DNA from 4 places in the Hoeflea sp. genome. Region 1 is predicted to be linked to each of the others. Evidence: riboswitches for the same ligand, from Rfam matches in the RefSeq annotation. Region 1 holds a riboswitch; each other region holds the start of a gene.
What was found. Region 1 has a riboswitch for thiamine pyrophosphate ahead of AC5E6N_RS03120 (YkoF family thiamine/hydroxymethylpyrimidine-binding protein). Riboswitches for the same ligand answer to the same signal wherever they lie in the genome.

Region 1 (5,661 bases):
GAGGATGCGCGAGATCCGGTCGCCGCGCGCCGCTTTCGGCAGGGATGCGGCAAGCTCGTCGCGAACGCTTGCTTCCAGAAACTGGTTTTCCGGGTTCTGGAACGCGATGGCGCCGGGGGCTCCGTCGCGCCGGCCCGCCTTGAGCCGCAACAGACCGGCGAGGCTTGCGCCCAGCGTCGATTTGCCGGCGCCGTTCGAGCCGACGATGCCGACCACTTCGCCCGCCCGGACCTGCAGCGAGATGTCGCCCAGAACCGTCGGGCCGAACAGCGGCGCGCAAGCGGCCCGGTGCAAAGCCGCGACGACCGGGCCGACCGTGCGGTTCTGGCGCGGCAGCATCGGCGCGGCCGTCTCCGCGACCGCCGCGCGTGCCTTCATCCGTGCTTCGGCCGGCAGGCCTTCGAGATGCCGTGCCAGGGCGTCCATCGTCAGCGGCGGCTCGCTAGGTGACAATTCGATCCGCCCGAGCGCCCGGTCGAAGCGGCTGACGAGCGGCGTCCAGATGCCGTGGCTGTCCAGCCGGTCGCTATGCGCGCGAAACACCGATGCCGGTGCACCCTCGAGGATCAGCGCCCCGTGATCATCCAGAATGGCGATGCGGTCGATCGCGCCGATCATGGTGTCGAGCCGGTGATCGACGATCAGCACCGCGTTCTGCCCCGGCGAACACAGGACAAGATCATAGACCCGTCGCGCGACAGCCGGCGCGAGGCTTGCAGTGGGCTCATCGGCGACGAAGACCGGCGCATCGGCGACCAGCGTCGCGGCCAGCGCCACCAACTGCTTCTCGCCGCCGGAAAGCGTCGATGTGCGGCGATCGCGCCAGTCCTCAGGCAAACCGGTGCGCGCCATCGCCTCACGAACGCGCCGCTCGATCACGGTTTCCGGCAAGCCGCGGTTCTCGAGCGCAAAGGCGATTTCGTCTGCGGCGCGCAAACCGGTCAGCGTCTGGTCGGCATCCTGGAAAAACTGGGCCACCGTATCGGCCCAGGCCGATGGCGGCCGGTCGGCGGCATTTGCGGCGCCGATCCGCACTTTGCCCGTCACCGTTGCGGGCGTGGTCCTGGGGATCGTGCCGGTGAGCGTTTGAAGGAGCGTCGACTTGCCGGAACCGGAGGGTCCGAGCAGCAGCACCCGCTCGCCGGGCCTGATCGCCAGCGATACCGGGCCGACCGCGTCGCGCCGCGCATGGGGATAGCGCACGGTGACGCCATCCCATTGCGCAAGCGGTGCGTCAGGCGGGCGCGGCGGCGCGGCGGTCATGATCGATCCTGAGGCCTGAAAGGACGCCGGTCTTGTAGAGCGCGTTGACGATGACCCAGGCCAGCAGCCCGCCGAGCAGGGCGCCCGACAGGCAGCGCAGGGTGAACATGACCACCAGCAGCGTCGGCGCCAGTTCGCCATAGTCGAACCGGATCCAGGTGTAGATGAACGAGAAGACGGCGGCACCGACGCCGGCCGCCATCAGCACCGGCAGCGAATAGCGCTTCCAGCGTGTTGCCGCGAAGACGGCCTCGGCGCCGGCGCCCTGGACCAGACCGGTCAAAAGCAGGAGCAGTCCGGCCGGCGAGCCGAGCAGGATCTGCGTGCCGGCCGCCAGCACTTCGGAGACGAGCGCCACACCCGGCTTGCGGATGATGGCGGCGGCGATCATCGACACGATGAACCAGAAGCCCATGACGACATCCATCGTCACCGGTCCGAAAACGGCCTGTGCGATCAGCCAGACCTGCACCCATCCCAGATAAAGAACGCCGAACACCGCGCCGAGCACGGCGATGATCAGGGTTTCGCGCAAAGTCCATAGATTGCTGTCGGTCATGGTGTGACCCTTTCGTGCTGGAGTGGAAGAGGACGAAGGCCGCGCGCTCTAGACGCGGGTGGGGCTGTTGGCCGATACCGTTATGTCTAGCGTCAGATGACCGTCGATCGCGCCGAAGCGGGTGAAGGCCTGCGCCAGCGCCGCGAACACCGCGCCCGCGTCGCCCGAGAGCCTGGTGCAGAAGTTCTTCGGGCGGTCGAACACGCCGGACGCTTTCAGGAAGTCGATGCAGCCATAGATCTCGTCCATATGGTGGCCCGCGCCGAGCGGGTAGAGCGAGAACTGGCAGGCGACCGGCTGACCTGTCCTGGACGCAGTCTTGACGGCAGCGGCAGCGGCCGCGATGCGCGCTTCGAGCGGTTCATCCGGCGCCCGGCCCTCGGACGGCGTGCAGATCGGGTCGTCCGGTTCGCCCGGACAACCGCGCGACACCGCGGCCGACAGGACGCAGTGCGTGCCCGTCCCGGCGGCGGCGACGAACAGATCGCGCATCGCCGGAAACAGCGTCTCCGGCGGCCCGACGATCAGCGTGGAGATGTCATCGGTCTCGATACGCAGGTGTTCGCGATAAGGATCGAGCGCCGACAGCGCGCCGGTGATGATGCCGACGAAATCGTCGGACATGGGATATAAAGAGATTTGTGCGCCGGAAAACATGTTTCGCCTCGCTCCGCTGGCATTATCCAGATCAGCTTGAGGGTTCGCGGGCTTAATCGTCCCGCATCTCAGCCCCGGTCATGGGGCACCCCTGTCGATGTGTCATTGTTAGCGGCTGTTGATCGCAATGTAAATCCGATCGCGGTGACATCGGCTGAGCGGTATCGAGGATTACGGCACCGCCCTGCCACAGGGCAGTTTGTCCTTGTCGGGGGGAGCCGTGAGCACGGACCTGGTTTCGAGAAAGTTTGCAAAGCCTTCACTCACGGCCCTCACTCACGGATTGCAGAACGGGCAGTTTTGCGCAGGTGCTTCCTGCAGACCGTCGCGACGTGGCTTCTCCTCGATATGATCGCACACCGCACACCCGAAGACGTCATGGCGCACCATGTCCGTTGGCGTGCGGCACAGCTCGCATGGCAGTCCCTTGACCGTGCCCGTCCGTCCCCAACCCGGCGCTTCGCACGACGGACATTGCGTCGCCAGCCGCCGCGCAAGCTTGAAGGCCAGTCGGCGGATGGAGCGCATGCGAGTCGGATTGAAATGGGCGCGCATATCGGGCTCGATCCAGGCAGCGCCGTTATCGGAACGCGTGACCGCCTTCGCCATCGCCGTCTTCAAGTCGCCGGCGGTGGTGACGCCTTTGGAAATTGGCTTGCCGGGACCGTTCTCGTTTGTTCGCACGATCAGCCCATGGCTGGGAAAACCCGTGCGGGAGAGCCAGTCCGTGAGGTCGTCAATGTCGCGGGCCTCGCAGTGGCCGTAATTGGTGTTTTCGCACAGGAGGCTCTCGGTCAGGATGAAGCCCCGTTCGTCATCGACGAAGGTCATGAACTCCACACCGGCCGGGATGAAGGGTATGAGCGGATGCGCGCCGAAACTGCCCTCGCTGGCAAGTCCGAACGGCAGTCCGGTCATCTTCATGCCCAGCCGGGCCTTGCGTTCGCAGACCTGCGGGGGTGTGCCGCTGCGCGGAACCTCGCCTGTGAATGTACCCAGGATATCCGTGTCGAGACCTGCCGGCGTCAACACGTCCATGCCGAGCGCGAAGCGGAACGGCCGGGCGATCGCCCGTTCCTTCATGTGTTTGGTCGCCAGGCTGACCGCTCGCTCACAATAGGCCGGCATCGTCCGCGGTCTGATTCGTTCTGTCGTTAAAGTGTGAGGCGGTGCGGGCAATCGCCGGGACTAATCGCCTAAGCGTCGGGCGCATCCAGGAACACGCTATCCGGCGGGTCGGCCTCTTGTGGACCAAGGCGTCCGTCGTAACGGAACAGCGTCGCGCAGTAGGGACAGAGGATCGTGTCGTCCGCTCCCATGTCAAGGTAGATGTGCGGATGGTCGTGTGGCTCGGCGGCACCGGCGCATTTGAATTCCCTGACGCCGATCCTGATTTCCGCAACGCCCCGGTCGTTCTTGAATTTCGCATAATTCTTACCCGCCATCACGCCTCGAAAGCTCATTCTCGATGATGCCGACTTCGGTCAGCTGATGCTCCATCGAGCGGTCCGTGAGCATGCCGCTGTCGATCAGTTTGCGAAGCTCGTGGAGCTTTGCCTCGAGTTCGGCGCAGGTGAACTTCGCCCAGGGGTTCGCGTCTTTCGGCGACAGACCTGTTTCCCGGTGCGGGCCCGACCGCGGCGTCAGACCGGCCGCACTCCAGAAGTCGACGGCCGCGGCGAACATCGCCCCATGAGACGCCGCCGCGTGCGGGCCCGACGGCTCGCCGTCATGGCGCCCGAGTTCTTTGGCAATGTCGAAAAAGCCGGGCGCCGGCAGCCCGTCGCGCACGCGACTGATCACGAGCGCGGCGATGAAGGGATGTCCATTGGCCGCATCCTCCCGCATTGACCATTCAAGCGCTTGCGCGACCTGATGAATCGTGTTCGGCGGCTGAAGCTCCAGGGCCTCGGCAAGCGCCTTGTATGTGATCGGTTCTCCCCGCACCGCGATGCGTTGAAGATGAACCCGGACACGGCCGGCCAGGGCTTGTGCCGTCGACACGGTGTTTCCGGGCATGACCGTCATGACATGCCCTTCGCGAGATCGAACAGGCTGAACGGTGCATTTGCGGGCCTGGTTTCGACAACCGGCAACGGTTCCTCGAACAGGCTGCCGTCGGCCTCGATCACGACGCGCCAGACGCGTGACCGATAGCGGAAAGTGAGGCGGGTGCGGCCGGCGTCCTCGTTTTCACCGGTTTCGGTGACGCCCGTGACCAGGCCCTTGGCCATGTTATGCCTCAGAGCCTCAGTGGTAAGACCCAGCTTGGGCGCCAATGCCTCGGCCTCGATGGTGATCTCGCCGTCATCGACGCAAATCGCTGTTGATGAAAGCGCAGTCATCGCCCGGCCGTCCCAACGCGTGGCGGCCCGGCTTTGCCGGAGTTGAAGTTGATGCAAAGCTGTTCCAGTTCGTCGGCCGTAAGAGCCTCCTTCACGAAACCGCATGCATATGCGTTCATGCCTTCCCTGCAACAGCCGTCGCCTTCGAAATGCATGCATGTCGCGCACGTGCCGAAGAGCGGTCTACCCGTCTGCAAGGCAACGCTACCGAGCAAACGCTGAAGCACGGAGGAAAAATTGCCGCGGACGCCCGAGGGGAGGGCGTCCGCGGCCTGGACCAGGGCTTCGATGGGGTCATCTTTCAGGAGCGCCCTGGCTTTTTTCGTCAGATCCAGTCTCACGCTTCGGCCGTCGGTTTCGGAGCGGGTCTGTTTCAGATAACCCCCGGCGACCAGGCCCTTGACGGTCTGTGAGGCGGTGCCCCGCGTCGTGCCATGAAAGGCGGCAAATGCCGACGGCGTGCGCGAAAAGCGGTTGGCACGCGCAAAGTACCTCAATCCGGTCCACTGCACAGGCGTCAAACCAACAACGGGACCGTCACCCGACGCGATTCGTCCGAGATGAAGGATCAGTTCGGCGATCACGCGACTGTCCATGTCATGCTCCTTGTTCATGGGCATTCGGTTGTATATATGATAGCGTTTTCAAACTATCCCGACAAGATAATGATTTCGATTTGATATTAAAATAATTCTGTTCAAACCTGTTCTCCTGATGAGCGCCGGCCGGTCACCTGCCGATTCCCCAAAACCTCCCCCAAAAATCTCCAAGGCGTGCTGATCACCGACGTTTGCGTCCGACGGCGCTGCATCGAAAGCCGACGGCGCAGGTCTGTAT
Region 2 (5,661 bases), on a different contig from region 1:
GGTCTTCAACGAGAGGATACGTGACCGTGCCGAGGAAATCGGCAAGGCGCTGCGCGCAGAAGATGGCGTTGCAAACGCGGTTTCCTTCCTGGAAACGATCGCGGCGGATTTCGCAGCGCGGCCGCATGGCGGGCGGTAACCTCCAAGATCGTCTGGATTTCCGCGCGCCGGCCTGCCAGCGCGGACGACCAGTCGCTTTTTCTGATGCCGGGAACACGTCAGGGCAGCTTGAAGTCCGGATTGTAAATCAGGCCGACCGCGTTGCCCCATGGATCCGCGACCGCCGCGACCACGATCTCGCCTCCGACAGTGGTGGGCTCTTCAATGAGCTCTGCCCCGAGGGCGCGGAAATGGGCGACCGCTTCCGCCGCATCTTCGACGCCCCAATAGGTCATCACATTGGCCGATTTGTCGGACGCCGCCGTGTCGTCCGCCAAAAGCCCGAGTTCGTAACCGGCAATATTGAAGCCGACATAAAACGGTTCATCGAAATAAGGCACCGTTGCGAAGGCTTCGCTGTACCAGCGTTTTGCTTCCTGAAGGTCCGGAACCTTGTAGATTGTCGTGCGAAGGCCGAGAATTTTTGCAGGCACTGGTCATCTCCTTATCCGGCTGGAATCGAGCCGCCCTCAGTCTAACCGGAACTGCCCGCATTGTCCCCGGGCTTCACCCATCCGAAATCCGTTGCACAAAAGTCCGTAAGATGCTCTCTAGGCAGGCAAATTCGCTTTCCGCCAAAGTCCGACTATGAACTCTCCTGACATATCACTCAGTTCGATCCGCAAAGCGCGTGCCGCGCTGGAAGGCCGTATCATACGCACACCATTGATACCCATCCGGCAACAGCCGCTTGCCGGCCTGATCGGAGATAAGACGTCGGCGTGGATCAAGCTTGAGCTGTTTCAGCATGCCGGATCGTTCAAGGCGCGCGGAAACCTGCTCGGCATTGAGCGGCTCAGCCCGGATCAGCGTGCGGCCGGGGTCATCGCGGCAAGCGGCGGCAACCATGCGCTCGCCGTCGCCTGGGCAGCGGCTCAAAACAATGTAAGCGCGCGGCTGATCATGCCCGAGGCCACGGATCCGCTGCGTGTCGACGGGTGCAGATCGATGGGGGCCGAGGTTGTGCTTGTCGGCGATATCGCCACCGCTTTCGAGGTCATGAACCGGGACGCCGAAGCCGAGGGCCTGACGGTCATGCATCCGTTCGAAGGCCAGCACATGACACTCGGCGCGGCGACGCTCGGCGCGGAAATCGTGGAAGTTCTTCCCGATATCGATTGCATGGTCGTCGCGGTCGGCGGTGGCGGGCTTATCGGCGGCGTCGCGGCCGCCATCGGGCAGCAAAAGCCGGATTGCGAAATTATCGGTGTCGAACCCCATGGCGCCGACAGCCTCTCGCAGAGCTTCGAGCGCGGCGAACCGGTGCGTATCGGTGCCATCGATACAATTGCGGACAGCCTCGGAGCGCCCACCGCGCTCCCCTACTCCTTTGACATCGCACGCCGTTTTGTCAGCCGCATGGTGCGGATCGATGACGGCGCGATGCTGGAGGCCATGGCATTGATGCGCGACGGCCTGAAGATCATCGCGGAACCGGCCTGTGCGGCGGCGCTGGCGGCGGCGACGGGACCATTGCGCGAATCGCTGTGCGGACGGACCGTGTGCATCCTCGCCTGCGGCTCGAACATCGGACCGCAGCGGTTCTCGGCTCTGCTTGGCAGGCGTTAGGGCGCATCTTCGCGCCATTGCCGCGTCGTCCTGATCCATTGCCGCGTGCGTGCCTCGGGATCGTCATTCAGCGTGATGTCCGTGACGACGGCGGCGATATCCGCACCGGCTTCAAAAACGCCCGGCAGACGCGACGGATCGAGCCCGCCGATCGCCACCAGCGGCATCTCTCCTATGCGCTGTTTCCATTTTCGCACCCGGTCGCAACCCTGCGGGCGCCATGGCATCTTCTTCAGCCGGGTCTCATAAACCGGCCCCAGCGCCACGTAATCCGGTTCGGCGGCGAGCGCCGTGTGCAGTTCGCTGCTGTCATGCGTGCTGATTCCGAAGCGAATACCGGCGGCCCGGATGGCGGATAGATCCGCATCGGCGAGGTCGCCCTGACCGAGATGAATGAAATCGCAGTCTTCCTCGATGGCAAGCCGCCAGTAGTCGTTGAGGATCAACTGACAGCCATGTTCGGTGCAGATGCTCTTGGCCGCCGCGATATCGCGGCGCATGCCCGCCTCGGGCTTGCCCTTCATGCGAAGCTGCACCAGCCGGACGCCCAACGGCACCAGCCGCGCGATCCACGCGGCGCTGTCGACGATGAGGTAGAACGGATCGAGCCTCATGAGAATGCCGCCATGCCGATGACCGGTGTCGACGGCACGGCGGTGTCCCGGGGCTCCAGGACGCCGGCGTGCCATGCCGTGCGGCCCGCTTTCACGGCGCCCGAAAAGGCCCGGGCCATGTAAACAGGGTCATCGGCGCGCGCGACGGCCGTGTTCAAAAGCACCGCGTCGTAACCGAGTTCCATGACACAGGCAGCATGTGACGGACGGCCGATCCCGGCATCGACAATCAGCGGCACATCCGGGAAATGGCCGCGCAGGGAGCGCAGGGCATCCGGGTCGGTCGGTCCCTTTGCTGATCCGATGGGCGCGCACCAGGGCATGAGCACCTCACATCCGGCGTCGAGCAGACGGTCGGCAACGACCAGATCGTCGGTGGTATAGGGAAATACGTGGAATCCGTCGGCGCACAGGATGCGCGCGGCCTCCACCAGCGCGAAGACATCCGGCTGCAAGGTGTCGTGATTGCCGATCACTTCCAGTTTTATCCAGGACGTGTCGAATATCTCGCGCGCCATGTGGGCGGTGGTCACCGCCTCTTTGACACTGTGGCACCCCGCCGTATTGGGCAGCACCGGAACGTCCAGAGCCTTGATCATCGACCAGAAGCGGTCGCCGGAGGATCTGCCGGGCGCGTCGGAGACGTTTTCACGCCTGAGCGATACGGTCACCGCCGCAGCGCCCGAGGCCCGGACAGCCTGCGCCAGAATATCCGGCGAGGGATACCGCGCCGTCCCGAGGATAAGCCTTGAAGGAAGTTTTGTACCGTAGACCGCGAACATCTCAGCCTCCCTGCATGGGCGACAGGATTTCTATCCGGTCGCCCTCTTTCAATGCGCATACCGCGCGCTCTTCACGCCGCACCAGTTCGCCATTGACCGCGGTCGCCAGCCAGTCGCCCTCATAGGAAAACTCGCTCAGCAGCAGATCGAGACGCCGCGCCCTGGCCGCGACAGGCGATCCGTTGATCATCAAGCCGATCGTCTCCATGTCAGGCCGCCTTTCCGGTCAGTGCCATATCCGCGGCACGTGTCGCCATCGCCGGTGCGAGGAGAAAGCCGTGACGGTAGAACCCGTTGATGCTGACGGTCTTGCCCTCGCGGGATACGCGCGGGAAGTTGTCGGGAAATGCGGGACGGACCCCCACGCCGATTTCTTCGATAACCGCCTCGCCGAACGCCGGATGCAGCGCGTAGGCCGCGCCAAGCAGTTCCATGACGGATCGCGCGGTTGCGGGGCCGCTTGACGCGCTTTCGACCATTGTCGCCCCGACCATGAAGACGCCATTCCCGCGCGGAACGATATAGACGGGAATACGCGGATGCAGGAGCCGAACCGGTCGTGACAGCGCGAGGCCCTCGACCCGCAGCATCAGCATTTCGCCGCGGACGCCGCGAAGGTCCCTTTGCTTGCCGGATAGACCCGTACAGTCGACAATCCGGTCATAATCGCGCTCGGCCTGCCCGGCCCCGCCGAGATGAAACGAGCAGCCTGCCTCGGACAGCCGCCGCTGCAGCTCCTGCATTGCCGACCGTGGATCGAGATGCGCTTCGGATCCGAAAAACAGGCCGTGGGTGAAGCGGCCGGCCAGATCCGGCTCCAGCCGGGCGATGGATGCCTCGTCGACGCGCTGATGGCCGCCGGCACGGCGGGCAAAATGTTCGAGCTCGGCCCTGTCACGGGCCTGCGCGACAACCAACGTACCGTTTTCAAAAACCTGTTCGGGAAGCGTTTCCCGCCACCATTGCAGAGCCGGACTTCCGAATTCGACCACCCTTTGCCCGGCGGTCTCCGCTTCGCACCAGGGCGCCAGCATGCCTCCGGCGAACCAGGAGGCCGCTCCGCCCACCCGCGTGAGCTTGTCGACAACCGCGACCGAGGCGCCGCGCCGGCACAATTCCCAGGCTGCGGTCAGGCCCGCCACGCCCGCGCCCTTGACCAGCACCCTCATGGCCGCCACCTCGCGAGCGGGAAACGGTGCCGTGTCCGGTTTCGGGAAAATAACATCGGTGCCTCCATCGACCTGTTCGGACGATCCAGAGACGCAGGTTGCGGATTTTCTGAACGCGCTTCCCAAAGGAGGGGCAGGACCCGAAGCGCTGTTACCGTCCCTACGCCAGCGTGAACTGGATCAGGTTCAAAGGGTCACTGCGCCGCGAATGCCAGCAGTCTCTCAGCCCCTTGCCGGGACTCCCCTGGTGAATGGTTCGAGAAGACCAATGCCGGACCGCTTTGTCAAGCAGGCTCTTTTCAGTTGCCGGAGAAACCTCGTCCGCATGCGGCATCACAAACGCCGACCAATGAGATCCCAAGAGGTGGCATTTCGACGCATTTGGGCTCAAGCATGGAATTTCATTCCGCAAATCGCTGTCGGCTTAGTATGATCAATGCTCGACTTTGTTGGCGCATCATTCCATTTTCGCCAATGCCACCGAAGCCATCGGGCAAGGCAGCAGAGGACACACTCCTCGACAAATGAAATTTTGAGGCCGCGACGTCGGCACATTGACGTGGCCCGGTCCGGTACGTTGTCGTGCCGGATCAAACGAGTCTGGAGACGAGATGAAGAATTTCAATGAAGAAACCGTTCTTTCGGTTCATCACTGGAACGACACGCTTTTCAGTTTCAAGACGACCCGTGACGCGGGTTTTCGTTTCCGCAATGGCGAGTTCACCATGCTGGGGCTCGAGGTCGACGGCCGCCCCCTGTTGCGCGCCTACTCGATGGCCAGCGCAAACCATGAAGAGAACCTCGAATTCTTCAGCATCAAGGTCCCGGACGGCCCGCTGACATCCAGACTGCAGCATCTGAAGGAAGGACAGTCGATCCTCGTCGGCACAAAGCCCACCGGAACCCTCGTTACCGATCATTTGCTGCCCGGCAAAAACCTCTACCTTCTTGGAACCGGAACGGGACTTGCGCCCTTCCTCAGTCTCATCAAGGACCCGGCGATCTACGAATCCTTCGAGAAGATCGTCCTTGTCCACGGCGTGCGTTTCATCAAGGATCTCGCCTATCAGAATTACATTGTCGAGGAACTGCCGAACAACGAGTATCTCGGCGAGATGGTGCGCGAGCAGTTGATCTACTATCCGACGGTGACGCGCGAGCCGTTCGTCCATAATGGCCGCATCACCGAACTCATGGAAAGCGGCAAGCTTTTCGACGATATCGGCCTGCCGCAGATCGACAAGCACACCGACCGGGTCATCCTGTGCGGCGGTCCTCAAATGCTCGAGGACACACGGAACTTCTTCGAACAGCGCGGATTTACCGAGGGAACACGCGCCAATGCCGGAAGCTTCCTGATCGAGAAGG
Region 3 (5,661 bases), on a different contig from region 1:
GCAAAATCTGATCAATTACGGCGTACTGCCCTTGGTGTTCGTGGATCCGATGGACTATGAGCGCCTTGAAAAAGGCGACGTCCTCGTCGCGCGTGATCTGCATCGAACGCTGGAAGAGGACACCGAGCTTATCCTCGAGCTGCGCGGCAAAGGCTCCGTTCCGACCCGTCATGGTCTCACCGGAAAGCAGATTGCGGTGATCCTCGAAGGCGGCCTGATCAACTGGCGCCGAAGATTGTTGGCGGCGTGATGAAGCGAAGCTGCTCAACATCCGTTCCGAACCTGTTGACGATCGCCGGGACCGATCCGAGCGGCGGTGCCGGCATACAGGCGGACTTGAAAGCGTTTTCCGCGCTTGGCGCTTACGGCATGTCCGTCGTCACCGCGCTGGTCGCGCAGAACACCCGAGGCGTCGATTTCATCCATGCCGTGCCCGTAGATTTTGTCGCTGCACAGATCGATAGCGTTTTCTCCGATGTGCGCGTCGATGCGTTGAAAATTGGCATGGTTCACAAGGCCGATGTCGCCGCCACAATCGTCGATCGCTTGCAACGATATGAGGCCGCCAACATTGTCCTCGATCCCGTGATGGTGGCGAAGAGCGGCGATCGGCTGCTTGATGATGCGGCGATTGCAAAGATCCGTGATGAGCTCTTGCCCCTTGCCAGCGTCGTCACGCCCAATCTGCCGGAAGCCGGCGTGCTGCTCGGGCGCGATGCGCCAAAAACACTCGACGCCATGGACGATGCCGTGCGCGCGCTCCATGAACTCGGACCTTCCTATGTTCTGCTGAAGGGAGGGCATCTGGAAGGGGCCGGCAGCTCCGACCTGCTGTTCAATGGCAAAGACGTCATTGAACTGAAAGCCGGTCGCATTGCGACGAAGAACACGCATGGGACGGGTTGCACGCTATCAGCCGCCATTGCGGCGCTACTGCCAATATCCCATTCCGTCGAAGACGCCGTTGAGGAAGCGAAGCGCTACATCACGGGCGCTATTCGAGAGAGCGGCCAGCTCGATGTGGGTCATGGCAATGGGCCGGTGCATCACTTCCATGCGCTTTGGCCGGAACATGCACAGGAGCGTCAAACCGAATGAACTCGTTTACACAGCGGGCCTGGATGGAATCCGCGTTGCTGCGGGAGGGCATTCTCAGCCTTCCATTCAACCGCCAACTAGCGGATGGAACACTGTCCCAGGAGCGATTCCAGTTCTACATGATCCAGGACGCACTCTATCTTGAGCAGTATTCGCGAGCACTGGCCATCGCCGCGGCGAAGGCCCCTGATCCTGACGCGATGCAGCGTTTCGCCCATGCGTCCGAGGAAGCCCTCGTCGTTGAGCGGGCGCTGCATGGGGGCTTCTTCGAGAAGTTCGGTGTCGATCCCCATGAAGCGGCTGCGGCAGAGCCGTCCCCGACTTGTTACGGCTACACGAATTTTCTTTTGTCGGTCGCTCACGTCGGGAGCTACGAGGAACTCGTCGCTGCCATCCTGCCATGCTTCTGGATTTATTGGGACGTTGGCAATGAGATAGCCAAGGAGGCGGAAGCCGATAATCCGTACCACGCGTGGATCGACACCTATTCCGATGCCGGGTTCGGCGAAGCGGTGGAAGCCGTCATTGCCATCACGGACCGGGCGGCGGCCGCGAGCACGGACAACCGGCGGGAGGCGATGTTACGCGCCTTTAGGAAATCGACCCAGTACGAGTGGATGTTCTGGGACAGCGCATTCCGCATGGAGGACTGGCCAGTAGAGACGACAGCATAGCCAGGGGCGCCTTCGGGCTGAGACGAACCCTTTGAACCTGAACCAGATCATGCTGGCGTAGGAAGGCGGTAAATCGAATTCTATCGGTTTTATTTGGCCTTCTTACCCACCAAGGAGGCCGAATGACTCCCGATACCTGCCTAGCTGAACTGCGCCGCTCGGCGCCATTAGTTCATTGCATCACGAACTTCGTCGCCATGAATGTCTCGGCCAATGTCGTTCTGGCGGCAGGCGCATCACCGGCGATGATCCATGCCGAGCAAGAGGTCGCTGACTTCGTTCCTGTTGCCAGTGCTCTAACGATCAATATCGGTACCCTCTCGGAGCCCTGGCTTTCGGCGATGTTGCGTGCGGCAGATGCGGCGCATGAGAGTCAAATACCTTGGGTTTTTGACCCTGTCGCCCATTTCGCAACGCGATACCGCCGCGTGGCGGCGCAGAGCCTCTTGGCAAAGACGCCAACCATTATCCGGGGCAATGCCTCAGAGATCATCGCATTGGAGGGCGGGTCGGAGGCGGGCAAGGGCGTCGACGCCGGGGACAGCGTTGCTTCTGCTCAGTCCTCGGCCGTGGCTTTGGCCCGTCAGGCAAGCTGCGTCGTCGCGGTAACTGGGGCCGAGGACTTTGTAACTGATGGTGTTCGCAATGCGTGTGTAACCGGCGGTTCTGATTTCATGCCGAAGGTTACGGCGCTTGGCTGCTCTTTGACCGCGCTGATGGGCGGCTATGTCGCGGTGGCGGCGCCATTCGAAGCCGCATTGGCTGCGCTCGTCCATTTTGCCGAGGCAGGCGCGCGCGCCGAAGCACAGGCAAGTGGACCGGGTAGCTTCGCCGTGCATTTCCTGGATGCGCTGGCGGCTGTCCGTCCGGAGGATATGGACCAGGAACGGATCAAATGCGACTGACACGGAGCAAGCTGCGTCTGTATTTGGTGACAGATACCGACCTTTGCGCGACGCAAGGCATGGTCGCGACGGTTCAGGCTGCTGTTGCTGGTGGCGTAACAATGGTCCAGTTGCGCGATAAAGAAGCGAGAACAGCCAGCCTTGTTGATATGGCTCGTGCTCTCAAAGCCGCTCTCGCCGGCAGCGGCGTGCCATTGGTCATCAATGATGACATCGATGCGGCTTTGATATCAGAAGCAGACGGGTGTCATGTGGGGCAAGGCGATGTGGACGTGGCCGAGGCGCGGCAGCGGCTTGGGCCAGATCGGTTCCTTGGCTTGTCTTGCGAGACCGAGACCCATGTTAAAGCGGTCGATACCGACGCGGTGGACTATCTCGGCATTGGCACTGTTTTCGCCACCGATACAAAACCCGATCACACGCCTCCAATTGAACTTGTCGGCCTCAAGGCGCTTTGTTCGCTGTCGGCGCTGCCAACCGTCGCCATAGGCGGCCTTAAAGCACGACACACCCGGTCGGTTTTACAGGCCGGTGCGGATGGCTTGGCCGTGTCGTCCGCCATTTGCGGTGTTCCCGATCCGGCTGCTGCCGCGCGTGAATTTTTTGATTGCTCCGAGGTGTCCCTGCATGACCGGTGGTGATTAATCGGTTCGTCTCCTGCGGTGACAACTTCCGCATCGAGAGGTATTGCGCCCGGAAACGGCGTGCCGAGTTGGCGGCTCATGCGTTCACCGCCGCCATGCCGAAAGATGTCTGTTGTCTCGCCGTACAGCGCCAGATTGACCGCCACGGTAGATTTGCCCACGCCTCCCTTGGCGCTGCCAATGGCGATGATGTGACCGATCCCCGGGAGCGCGTCGGGTCTGGCGGATGATTGAGGCAACTGCCCATGGGCGGCGGGCTGACCCCCATTTGTGTTGCCTGATAGCTAGTTTTAGATGAAGTGACATCCTTAAGTAAAACCCACACCGCCGCCCGGATAGGACCGGCTTTCCCGGAATCGCCCCACTCATCGGTCGAGAACATAGCGCCGGGCGCTTTTGCCACCCAACCGACGAAGCTCCAAAAGTCGCATGACGCCCGGGCCCGGAACTGGGTGATCTCCAAAACGCTTCAAAACTTGGCGTCCAGCAAGGACGACCGATACGTTGGCGCTCCTATCGGGATGCGGCCCATCCGATCATGTTGGCGAACAATGTCTGATAGCCCGGCCAGTCGAGAAAAGCCGGCGGCAGCCAATGTTCGCTCATGTCCGAGGTCCACGCCACGGCGCGCCCTTCGCCGTGCCGGCCGGTCACGAGCAGCGGCAGCCCGCGCTGAGCCTCGGGGAGCGCCAGAACGCACTGCGCCTCGCCGCTGTCCTTTATCGTCACCTCGTTGACGCCAAGCAGATACGGCCAGTCCTTCGGCACGCCGGACAGGATGGGATGATCCGGTGCTTTCACGACGGGTGTTGCGCCTTCGGGGATTTCCAGACGGTCGTCGCATGGCAGACAGGTCACCGGCAGCGCTGCTTCGACGGGCGTCTTGTACCAGCGGGCGCGGCCGTCGATGCCCTGAAGGGAGAAATAGCCGCCGATCATGACGAGGCCGCCGCCCTTGCGCGTCCATTCCTCGATGAGCGCCAAACGGTTCGGCACGCGTTCGCCCCGCAGCCACACATCGGGATGCAGCAGCGTGTTCGCGCCAATGTCGGACAGGATGATCACGTCATAGGCGTCAAGACCGTCCAGACTCGTGGGGAAAGCCTCCGCGGCGTCGTGGGCCTGCATGTTTGTGACGGTGATACCGGCGCTTTCCATGTCCGACAGGAAGCGCTTTGCGCCGGTGTGAAAGGTGACGCTGCCGAACTGATCAAACCCTTTGAAATGGGTCGCGGCGCTGATCCAGCTTTCACCGACAAGCAGTACATTGGTCATTCTAAGATCCTTCATTCAAACGTTGGAGCAGCGCGCGGCGAGGGTTGTCCACCATCAGGAGGTCAAGGTCCTGCGCGCCGAGGCCCAGTCGTCGCAGGCGGGGCAATACGTATCGCGAGACGTGGGCGTAGCCATTGCCGCCATAGGCGCACAGCATCATTTTCAGGAAGACATCCTGCGACAGCAGGACCTGGGCGCCGAAACCGTCGGCGAACAGGGACGCGATGGCTTCGCATGTCTGCTCGTCGCTGGGACACTGAACCTTCTGGTCGTCATACCAGTAGTCCATGCCCATCATGTCGTATTCGATATAGGCGCCGCGCCGGGCCAGCAGGCGCTGATAGTCGCGGTCCGCATGGCTCGGGTTCATATGGCACAGGATCACCCTGTCGAGCGGCTGGCCGCACGCTTCGATCTCGTCAAGCACCTCATGCGCAAGCCTCTCCCAGCCGGGCAGTTGCACCATCAGCGGCAGCCCCGTGCGCATGGCGGCCATGGCCGATCCGCGCAGCACTTTGCGCTCTTCGTCGGTAAAGTCCGCCGAGACGCCGATTTCACCGATCAGGCCGATGCGAACACCGCTTTGCCCGACGCCCGTTTCGGCCTCCACGGCCAACTCATCCGCCACATCGTCGGCCGACATCGCCTTGAGATGCTGCGGATGGGAGGCTTCGAGATAATAGCCCGCCCCCATCACGATATTGAGGCCGGTTGCCCTGGCGATGCGCTTCAGGGCTTCCGGGTCGCGCCCGATGCCCTGACAGGTCGGGTCGACGACCGTGCGGCCGCCCTCTGCCGCGAAAAGGCCCAGTTCCTCGATCGCCAGGGCTTCATCGTCAAGCGCGCAATTGTGCTTGTTTGCGAAGGGGTCGTTGCGCAACTGCCAGAGAATGTCCGGGCTGACGGGCACATCGCGAACCGGCGAGGTGAAGGCCCGGTCGCGTCCGCGCCACCAGCACGTACAATCGTTCAGGATATGCTCGTGCATCAGCGTCGGGCCGAGCGCATCGGCATTGACGGGGCCGAGCACGGTCATCACGCTGTCGGAAAAGCGCCGCGTCATTG
Region 4 (5,661 bases), on a different contig from region 1:
AACAGTTCGAGGTCGAGCGCCGAGGCCACCTGCTTCGCCAGCTCGGTCTTGCCGGTGCCGGGTTCGCCCTTCACCAGAAGCGGCCGCTCAAGGGTAATGGCGGCGTTCACCGCGACCTTGAGATCCTTTTCCGCAATATAGGCGCTTGTGCCTTCAAACCGCATGGTCTTCATCTCTCTTTATGTTTTGCGCCGGGACATTAGGCATGTTTCGCCCAAAAGCAAACACCTGCCGGTTCCCGTGTCCTGCTACGCCAAGGGTAAAATCCGGGCAAAGGGTTCGAAACAGGAAAATCCGGCCTAGGAAACGCCCTTTTCAAGCGTTTCGCGCAACATTTCAAGTTCAAGCCATTCCTCTTCCATTGCCGCGATGTTTTCCTGCAGCGCCGAAAGCTCTGCGGCAAGACGGTTGAAGCACTCCGGATCGCGCGAGAAAAGATCCGGATCGGCCATCCCGGCTTCCAGTTCCGCGGCCCGCCCCTGCGCCTCCTCGATCTTTGCCGGCAGCGTCTCGAGCGCATATTTCTGCTTGTAGGAAAGCCTGCCCTTCTTCTGCGCGCTTCTTTCCTGTTTCGGCTCCGGCGCGGACTGGCTTGACTTCGACCGCGGCTTTGAAGCGGCCTGCGCCGCCCCGCGCTGGGCGATCATGTCGCTATAGCCGCCCGCAAAGACCAGCCACCGCCCGTCGGGCGCGTCGGAGTTGCTCGGCGCGATGACGGATGTCACCGTGCGGTCGAGAAAATCGCGGTCATGGCTGACCAGAATGACGGTCCCGGGAAATGTCGAGACGATTTCCTGCAGAAGATCGAGCGTTTCCATGTCGAGATCGTTGGTCGGCTCATCAAGAACGATCAGGTTGGAGGGCCTCGCCAGATTGCGCGCCAGGATAAGGCGCGCCCGCTCGCCGCCCGAGAGTTCCCGGATCGGTGTTCGCGCCTGTTCGGGCTGAAACAGAAAGTCCTTCATATAGCCAGTGACATGGCGCTGCCGGCCGTCGACCTCAAGCGAGTTGCCCCTGCCGCCGGTGAGGAATTGCTCCAGCGTCTCGCCCGGATCAAGTTCGGTACGTTTCTGGTCGAGCGTCGATATTTCAAGGTTCGCACCGAGCCTCACCCGGCCGGTGTCAGGCGAGAGCGTGCCGGTCAGCAGCTTTAGAAGAGTCGTTTTGCCTGCTCCGTTCGGTCCGACCAGGCCGATACGGTCACCCCGCGCGATACGCAGGGAAAAATCGCTAACGATGTCCCGCCCGTCAAACGACTTGGCAATGCCCTCCGCCTCAACGACCAGCTTTCCGGAGTCCCGGCCCCCTGCGGCACGCGCGTCGACACTGCCGACCGGTCCGCGGTGGGAGCGCAGTCGGGTGCGCATGTCCTTGAGCTCCGAAAGGCGCCTGACATTGCGCTTGCGGCGCGCGGTCACGCCGTAGCGCAGCCAGTGTTCCTCGCGCACGATGGCGCGGCCGAGCTTGTGCTGTTCCCGCTCCTCGTCCTCCAGCACCCGATCGCGCCAGCTTTCGAACGCGCCGAACCCCTCTTCCAGCCGGCGGGTCTCGCCGCGGTCGAGCCATACGGTTGCGCGGGAGACGTTTTCAAGAAACCGCCGGTCGTGCGAGATCATAACCAAGGCGCTACGGCAGCGTTTGAGCTCGCCTTCAAGCCATTCGATCGCCGGAAGGTCGAGATGGTTGGTCGGCTCGTCCAGGAGGAGAATGTCGGGCTCCGGCGCAAGCACCCGGGCAAGCGCGGCCCGGCGCGCCTCGCCGCCGGAAAGGCGCTGCGGATCCGCATCGCCGGCAAGCCCGAGATGCTGCAGCAGATAGCTGACCCGATGCGGATCGTCACCCGGGCCAAGACCGGCCTGCGCATAATCGTGCACGCTCTCAAACCCGGCAAAATCCGGCGCCTGCTCCAGATAGCGCACCGTTGCGGAAGGGTGCCTGAACACCTCGCCCGATTGCGGCTCGACGAGGCCGGCGGCAATCTTCATCAATGTCGACTTGCCGGAGCCGTTGCGCCCGACAAGACAGATACGGTCCGCCGGCCCGATCTGAAGATCCGCACCGGCCAGCAGCGGTGTTCCGCCGAAGGTCAGCTCGATACCGTCGAGTTTCAGGATCGGCGGCGCCATCGTTCAGGTGCCGGACAGATCGAAGGGCCGCGCCAGAAGCAACGCCGTGCCCGATCCCAGGCGCACCGATACCGGCCCCTCGGCGACATTGGAAATGGTGCGCGAGGACCCGAACGGCAGTTCGAACGCGTCGAGCGGATAACGCGCCCCCTCAACGGTAAGCGATGATACATCGCCGAAATTGAGAACCGAGAACATCGAGGCCGGCGGCAGATCAATCATCTGACTGCCGGCGCCGAGCGCCCAGCCTTCCTCAAGGCCGGAGGTCAAAAGCACATCGGTGCCCTCCGATTTCAGACGGCACGCCAGGGCCATGTGAAAGAAGGCATGATCGCTGCGCTCGCCGCCAAGCGCACCGGCTAGAATGAGGCGCTCCGCACCGAGCGCCAGCGCCTCTTCGACGGCAATCTCACCGTCCGTCGCATTCTTTTCGGCCGGAAAGTCCTTTCGCGGGGTGGCCTGCCAGCTCTGCTGCAGGGACCCGGGTGAGGAATCGAAGTCCCCCACCCACAGTTCCGGCTGCACCGACAGGTCGCGGGCGTGAAACATGCCGCCATCGGCGGCGATCACCCGCGCGCCTTCAATCTGACCGCGCAAACGCGCCGTCTTCTCAAGATTCCCGCCCAGCAGGATCAAAAATGTCGTCTTCTGCGTCATTGACCGATGCACATAGCAGCTTTTGCAGCACTTGCCAGCGCCGATGAGCCGGACTATGACGGTTCCTGCTCTAACGGGGTGCCGACCGCGGCAGCGGTTCGCTGAGAGGCTCAAAGCCAACCCGAAGAACCTGATCCGGCTTGTACCGGCGGAGGGATTAGACGCGGCAAAGCGCCTTTTTCCCGCAAACACCGATGAAGGAGGCGCACATGCCCGCAAACACCCGTATTTTTTCCGCGACTCTGTCACTCGCGGCCGCCCTGGCCCTGACATCGACTACCATGGCAAGCGACCGGGAACTGACGGTCTACACCTATGACAGTTTTGTTGCCGAATGGGGGCCGGGCCCCGTGGTCAAGAAAGCCTTCGAGGAAGGCTGCGACTGCACGCTCAACTGGGTCGGCATCGCCGACGGCGTCGTCCTGCTCAACCGGCTGAAGCTCGAAGGTGAAAGCACCAAGGCGGACATCGTGCTCGGTCTCGACACCAACCTCGTCACCGAAGCCAAGAACACCGGCCTGTTCGAGCCCAGCGGCATCGATCAGTCGAATGTGGACGTGCCGGGCGGCTGGTCCGACGACGTCTTTGTTCCCTATGACTTCGGCTACTTCGCCGTCGTCTACGACACTGAAGCGCTGGAGACGCCGCCCTCAAGCCTCAAGGAACTGGTGGAGGGCGATCCGGCGGTCAAGATCGCCATCTAGGATCCGCGCACCTCGACACCGGGCCTGGGCCTGCTCTTGTGGATAAAGTCGGTCTACGGGGATGACGCTCCGCAGGCCTGGAAGGATTTCAAGGATCGCGTGCTGACGGTCACGCCGGGCTGGTCGGAGGCCTACGGCCTCTTCACCAACGGCGAAGTGCCGATGGTCCTGTCCTACACCACATCGCCGGCCTATCACATGATTGCGGAGGAAACGGACCGCTACCAGGCCGCCCGTTTCGAGGAAGGCCATTACATGCAGATCGAGGTGGCCGGGCTGGTGAAATCCTCGCAGGAAAAGGAGCTTGCCCGCGAGTTCCTCGCCTTCATGACCGGACCCGGCTTCCAGAATGCCATCCCGACGACCAACTGGATGTACCCGGCCGGCAAACTGTCCGAGCCGCTGCCGGCCGCATTCGAGCAACTGGTAAAACCCGGAAAGACGCTGCTCTTTTCTTCCGAGGACGTCTCGAAGAACCGCAAGGCCTGGGTCGATGAATGGCTCGCCGTCATGAGTGATTGATGCTGGGCAGGCGGCAGACGGCCACCGGAATAGGCGCGGGCATGTTTGTGCTTTGCGCCATGGCCGGGGTGATCGGTGCCGCCGTCCTGGCGCTGCTGGGCGCGGCTGCAGCATTCGAGAACGCGGACAACGCGCTGTTCACCGCCTATATCTGGAAGGTCACCCAATTCACGCTGCTCCAGGCGTGCCTTTCGACCCTGCTGTCCGTCGCCCTGGCGATCCCGTTGGCGAGGGCGCTGGCCCGCAGGCCGCGCTTCCCCGGCCGCCGCTGGCTGGTGCGCCTGCTTGCCGTGCCGATCGGCCTTCCGCCCATTGTCGCCGCCCTCGGCCTGATCGAGATATGGGGCCGGCAGGGTATCGTCAACTCGGCGCTGCTTGCTGCCGGACTGTCCGAACCGGTTTCGATCTACGGGCTGGCCGGGATCCTGATCGCCCATGTGTTCTTCAACATGCCGTTGGCGACGCGCCTGCTGCTGGCCCAGCTCGATCGTGTGCCGCCTGAATACTGGCGCAACGCCAGCCAGCTTGGCCTCGGTCCCTGGACAGTGTTCCGGCTGATCGAGTGGCCGTTCATGCGCGGCAATCTGGCGCCGGTCTGCGGTCTGGTATTCATGCTGTGTGTGACCAGCTTCACACTTGTCCTTCTTCTCGGCGGCGGTCCTGCCGCCACGACCATCGAGGTGGCGATCTACCAGGCGCTGCGTTTTGATTTCGATCCGCAACGCGCCGTCGCGCTGGCGCTCATCCAGCTTGCCTTGACCTCCGCCCTTTTGGCCATGCTCGCCCTGATGGGCGGCTCGCCGCGCGAGGGCGGAACCTCCGGCCTGATAGCGCAGCGTTCACCCGCCCGCGGACCGGCCTCCGTGACAATAGACTTTGCCCTGATTGTGCTGTCGGCCGTCTTCCTGGTGTCTCCCCTTGTCTCCGTCGCCGTTTCTGGCCTGCTTGCCGACTTCGCCCGGCTGTTGAGCGAAACGATCGTCTGGCGCGCGATCGCGACGAGCCTCGCGATCGCGCTCGCCGCGGCCATGATCTCGGCGGCGATGGGCCTGTGCCTGATACGGGCGCGCTACGCGGCGCTGCCATTCGCGCCCCGGCATGCCTGGGCACGTGTGTTCAGGGTCTCGGCGACGGGTGCGTCCAGCCTCGTTCTTCTGGTGCCGCCGATCGTTCTGGGCGCCGGCTGGTTCGTTCTGCTGCGCGGCCATGTCGACGTGTTCGCCCTGGCGCCGGTGATCGTCGTCACGGTGAACGCGCTGATGGCGCTTCCCTTTGTCATGCGTGTGCTTGAGCCCGCCCATACGACACATATGGCCCGCACCGCGCGGCTCGTGCAGTCGCTCGGCATCGCCGGGATCAATCGGCTGGTTCTTGTCGACTGGCCGGGTCTGCGCCGGCCGCTGCTTCTGGCGGTGGCATTTGCCATGGCGCTGTCGCTGGGCGACCTCGGAGCCATCGCATTGTTCGGCAGCCAGGACGTCGTCACCCTGCCCTATCTGCTCTTGCAGCGCATGGGCAGCTATCGCACGAGCGATGCCGCCGGACTTGCGCTTGTGCTCGGTCTTGTGTGCCTCTTGCTTATGGTTCTTGTCGACCGCGACCGCGGCAAGGCGCAGGGAGCCGAATTATGATCGGTCAGTCCGTCAGTCTGG

Region 2: another riboswitch for thiamine pyrophosphate. It lies ahead of thiO (glycine oxidase ThiO); the one in region 1 lies ahead of AC5E6N_RS03120 (YkoF family thiamine/hydroxymethylpyrimidine-binding protein).
Region 3: another riboswitch for thiamine pyrophosphate. It lies ahead of thiM (hydroxyethylthiazole kinase); the one in region 1 lies ahead of AC5E6N_RS03120 (YkoF family thiamine/hydroxymethylpyrimidine-binding protein).
Region 4: another riboswitch for thiamine pyrophosphate. It lies ahead of thiB (thiamine ABC transporter substrate binding subunit); the one in region 1 lies ahead of AC5E6N_RS03120 (YkoF family thiamine/hydroxymethylpyrimidine-binding protein).

What each region holds. Positions count from the first base shown of each region.
Region 1 covers NZ_CFHWAF010000008.1:46,503-52,163, forward strand. Annotated here, with positions in the region: gene AC5E6N_RS03110 (ABC transporter ATP-binding protein) at 1-1,263, opposite strand, end outside; gene AC5E6N_RS03115 (ECF transporter S component) at 1,235-1,822, opposite strand; gene AC5E6N_RS03120 (YkoF family thiamine/hydroxymethylpyrimidine-binding protein) at 1,871-2,479, opposite strand; TPP riboswitch at 2,471-2,582, opposite strand; gene AC5E6N_RS03125 (DUF6671 family protein) at 2,756-3,562, opposite strand; gene AC5E6N_RS03130 (zinc-finger domain-containing protein) at 3,676-3,924, opposite strand; gene AC5E6N_RS03135 (hypothetical protein) at 3,914-4,507, opposite strand; gene AC5E6N_RS03140 (DUF6522 family protein) at 4,504-4,824, opposite strand; gene AC5E6N_RS03145 (MarR family winged helix-turn-helix transcriptional regulator) at 4,821-5,420, opposite strand.
Region 2 covers NZ_CFHWAF010000040.1:25,263-30,923, forward strand. Annotated here, with positions in the region: gene AC5E6N_RS10025 (glycosyltransferase) at 1-139, shown strand, start outside; gene AC5E6N_RS10030 (VOC family protein) at 219-593, opposite strand; gene AC5E6N_RS10035 (threonine ammonia-lyase) at 748-1,728, shown strand; gene AC5E6N_RS10040 (thiamine phosphate synthase) at 1,725-2,342, opposite strand; gene AC5E6N_RS10045 (thiazole synthase) at 2,339-3,124, opposite strand; gene thiS (sulfur carrier protein ThiS) at 3,126-3,323, opposite strand; gene thiO (glycine oxidase ThiO) at 3,334-4,293, opposite strand; TPP riboswitch at 4,433-4,549, opposite strand; gene AC5E6N_RS10060 (ferredoxin--NADP reductase) at 4,905-5,661, shown strand, end outside.
Region 3 covers NZ_CFHWAF010000021.1:24,267-29,927, reverse strand. Annotated here, with positions in the region: gene AC5E6N_RS06240 (aconitate hydratase) at 1-250, shown strand, start outside; gene thiD (bifunctional hydroxymethylpyrimidine kinase/phosphomethylpyrimidine kinase) at 250-1,098, shown strand; gene tenA (thiaminase II) at 1,095-1,772, shown strand; TPP riboswitch at 1,765-1,853, shown strand; gene thiM (hydroxyethylthiazole kinase) at 1,895-2,677, shown strand; gene thiE (thiamine phosphate synthase) at 2,668-3,318, shown strand; partial or broken gene AC5E6N_RS06215 (P-loop NTPase) at 3,447-3,530, opposite strand; gene AC5E6N_RS06210 (glutamine amidotransferase) at 3,835-4,596, opposite strand; gene AC5E6N_RS06205 (phosphotriesterase family protein) at 4,598-5,659, opposite strand; gene AC5E6N_RS06200 (TenA family protein) at 5,656-5,661, opposite strand, start outside.
Region 4 covers NZ_CFHWAF010000079.1:2,020-7,680, reverse strand. Annotated here, with positions in the region: gene AC5E6N_RS15365 (AAA family ATPase) at 1-164, opposite strand, end outside; gene AC5E6N_RS15360 (ABC-F family ATP-binding cassette domain-containing protein) at 300-2,126, opposite strand; gene AC5E6N_RS15355 (thiamine diphosphokinase) at 2,130-2,783, opposite strand; TPP riboswitch at 2,848-2,957, shown strand; partial or broken gene thiB (thiamine ABC transporter substrate binding subunit) at 2,993-4,009, shown strand; gene thiP (thiamine/thiamine pyrophosphate ABC transporter permease) at 4,009-5,640, shown strand; gene AC5E6N_RS15340 (thiamine ABC transporter ATP-binding protein) at 5,637-5,661, shown strand, end outside.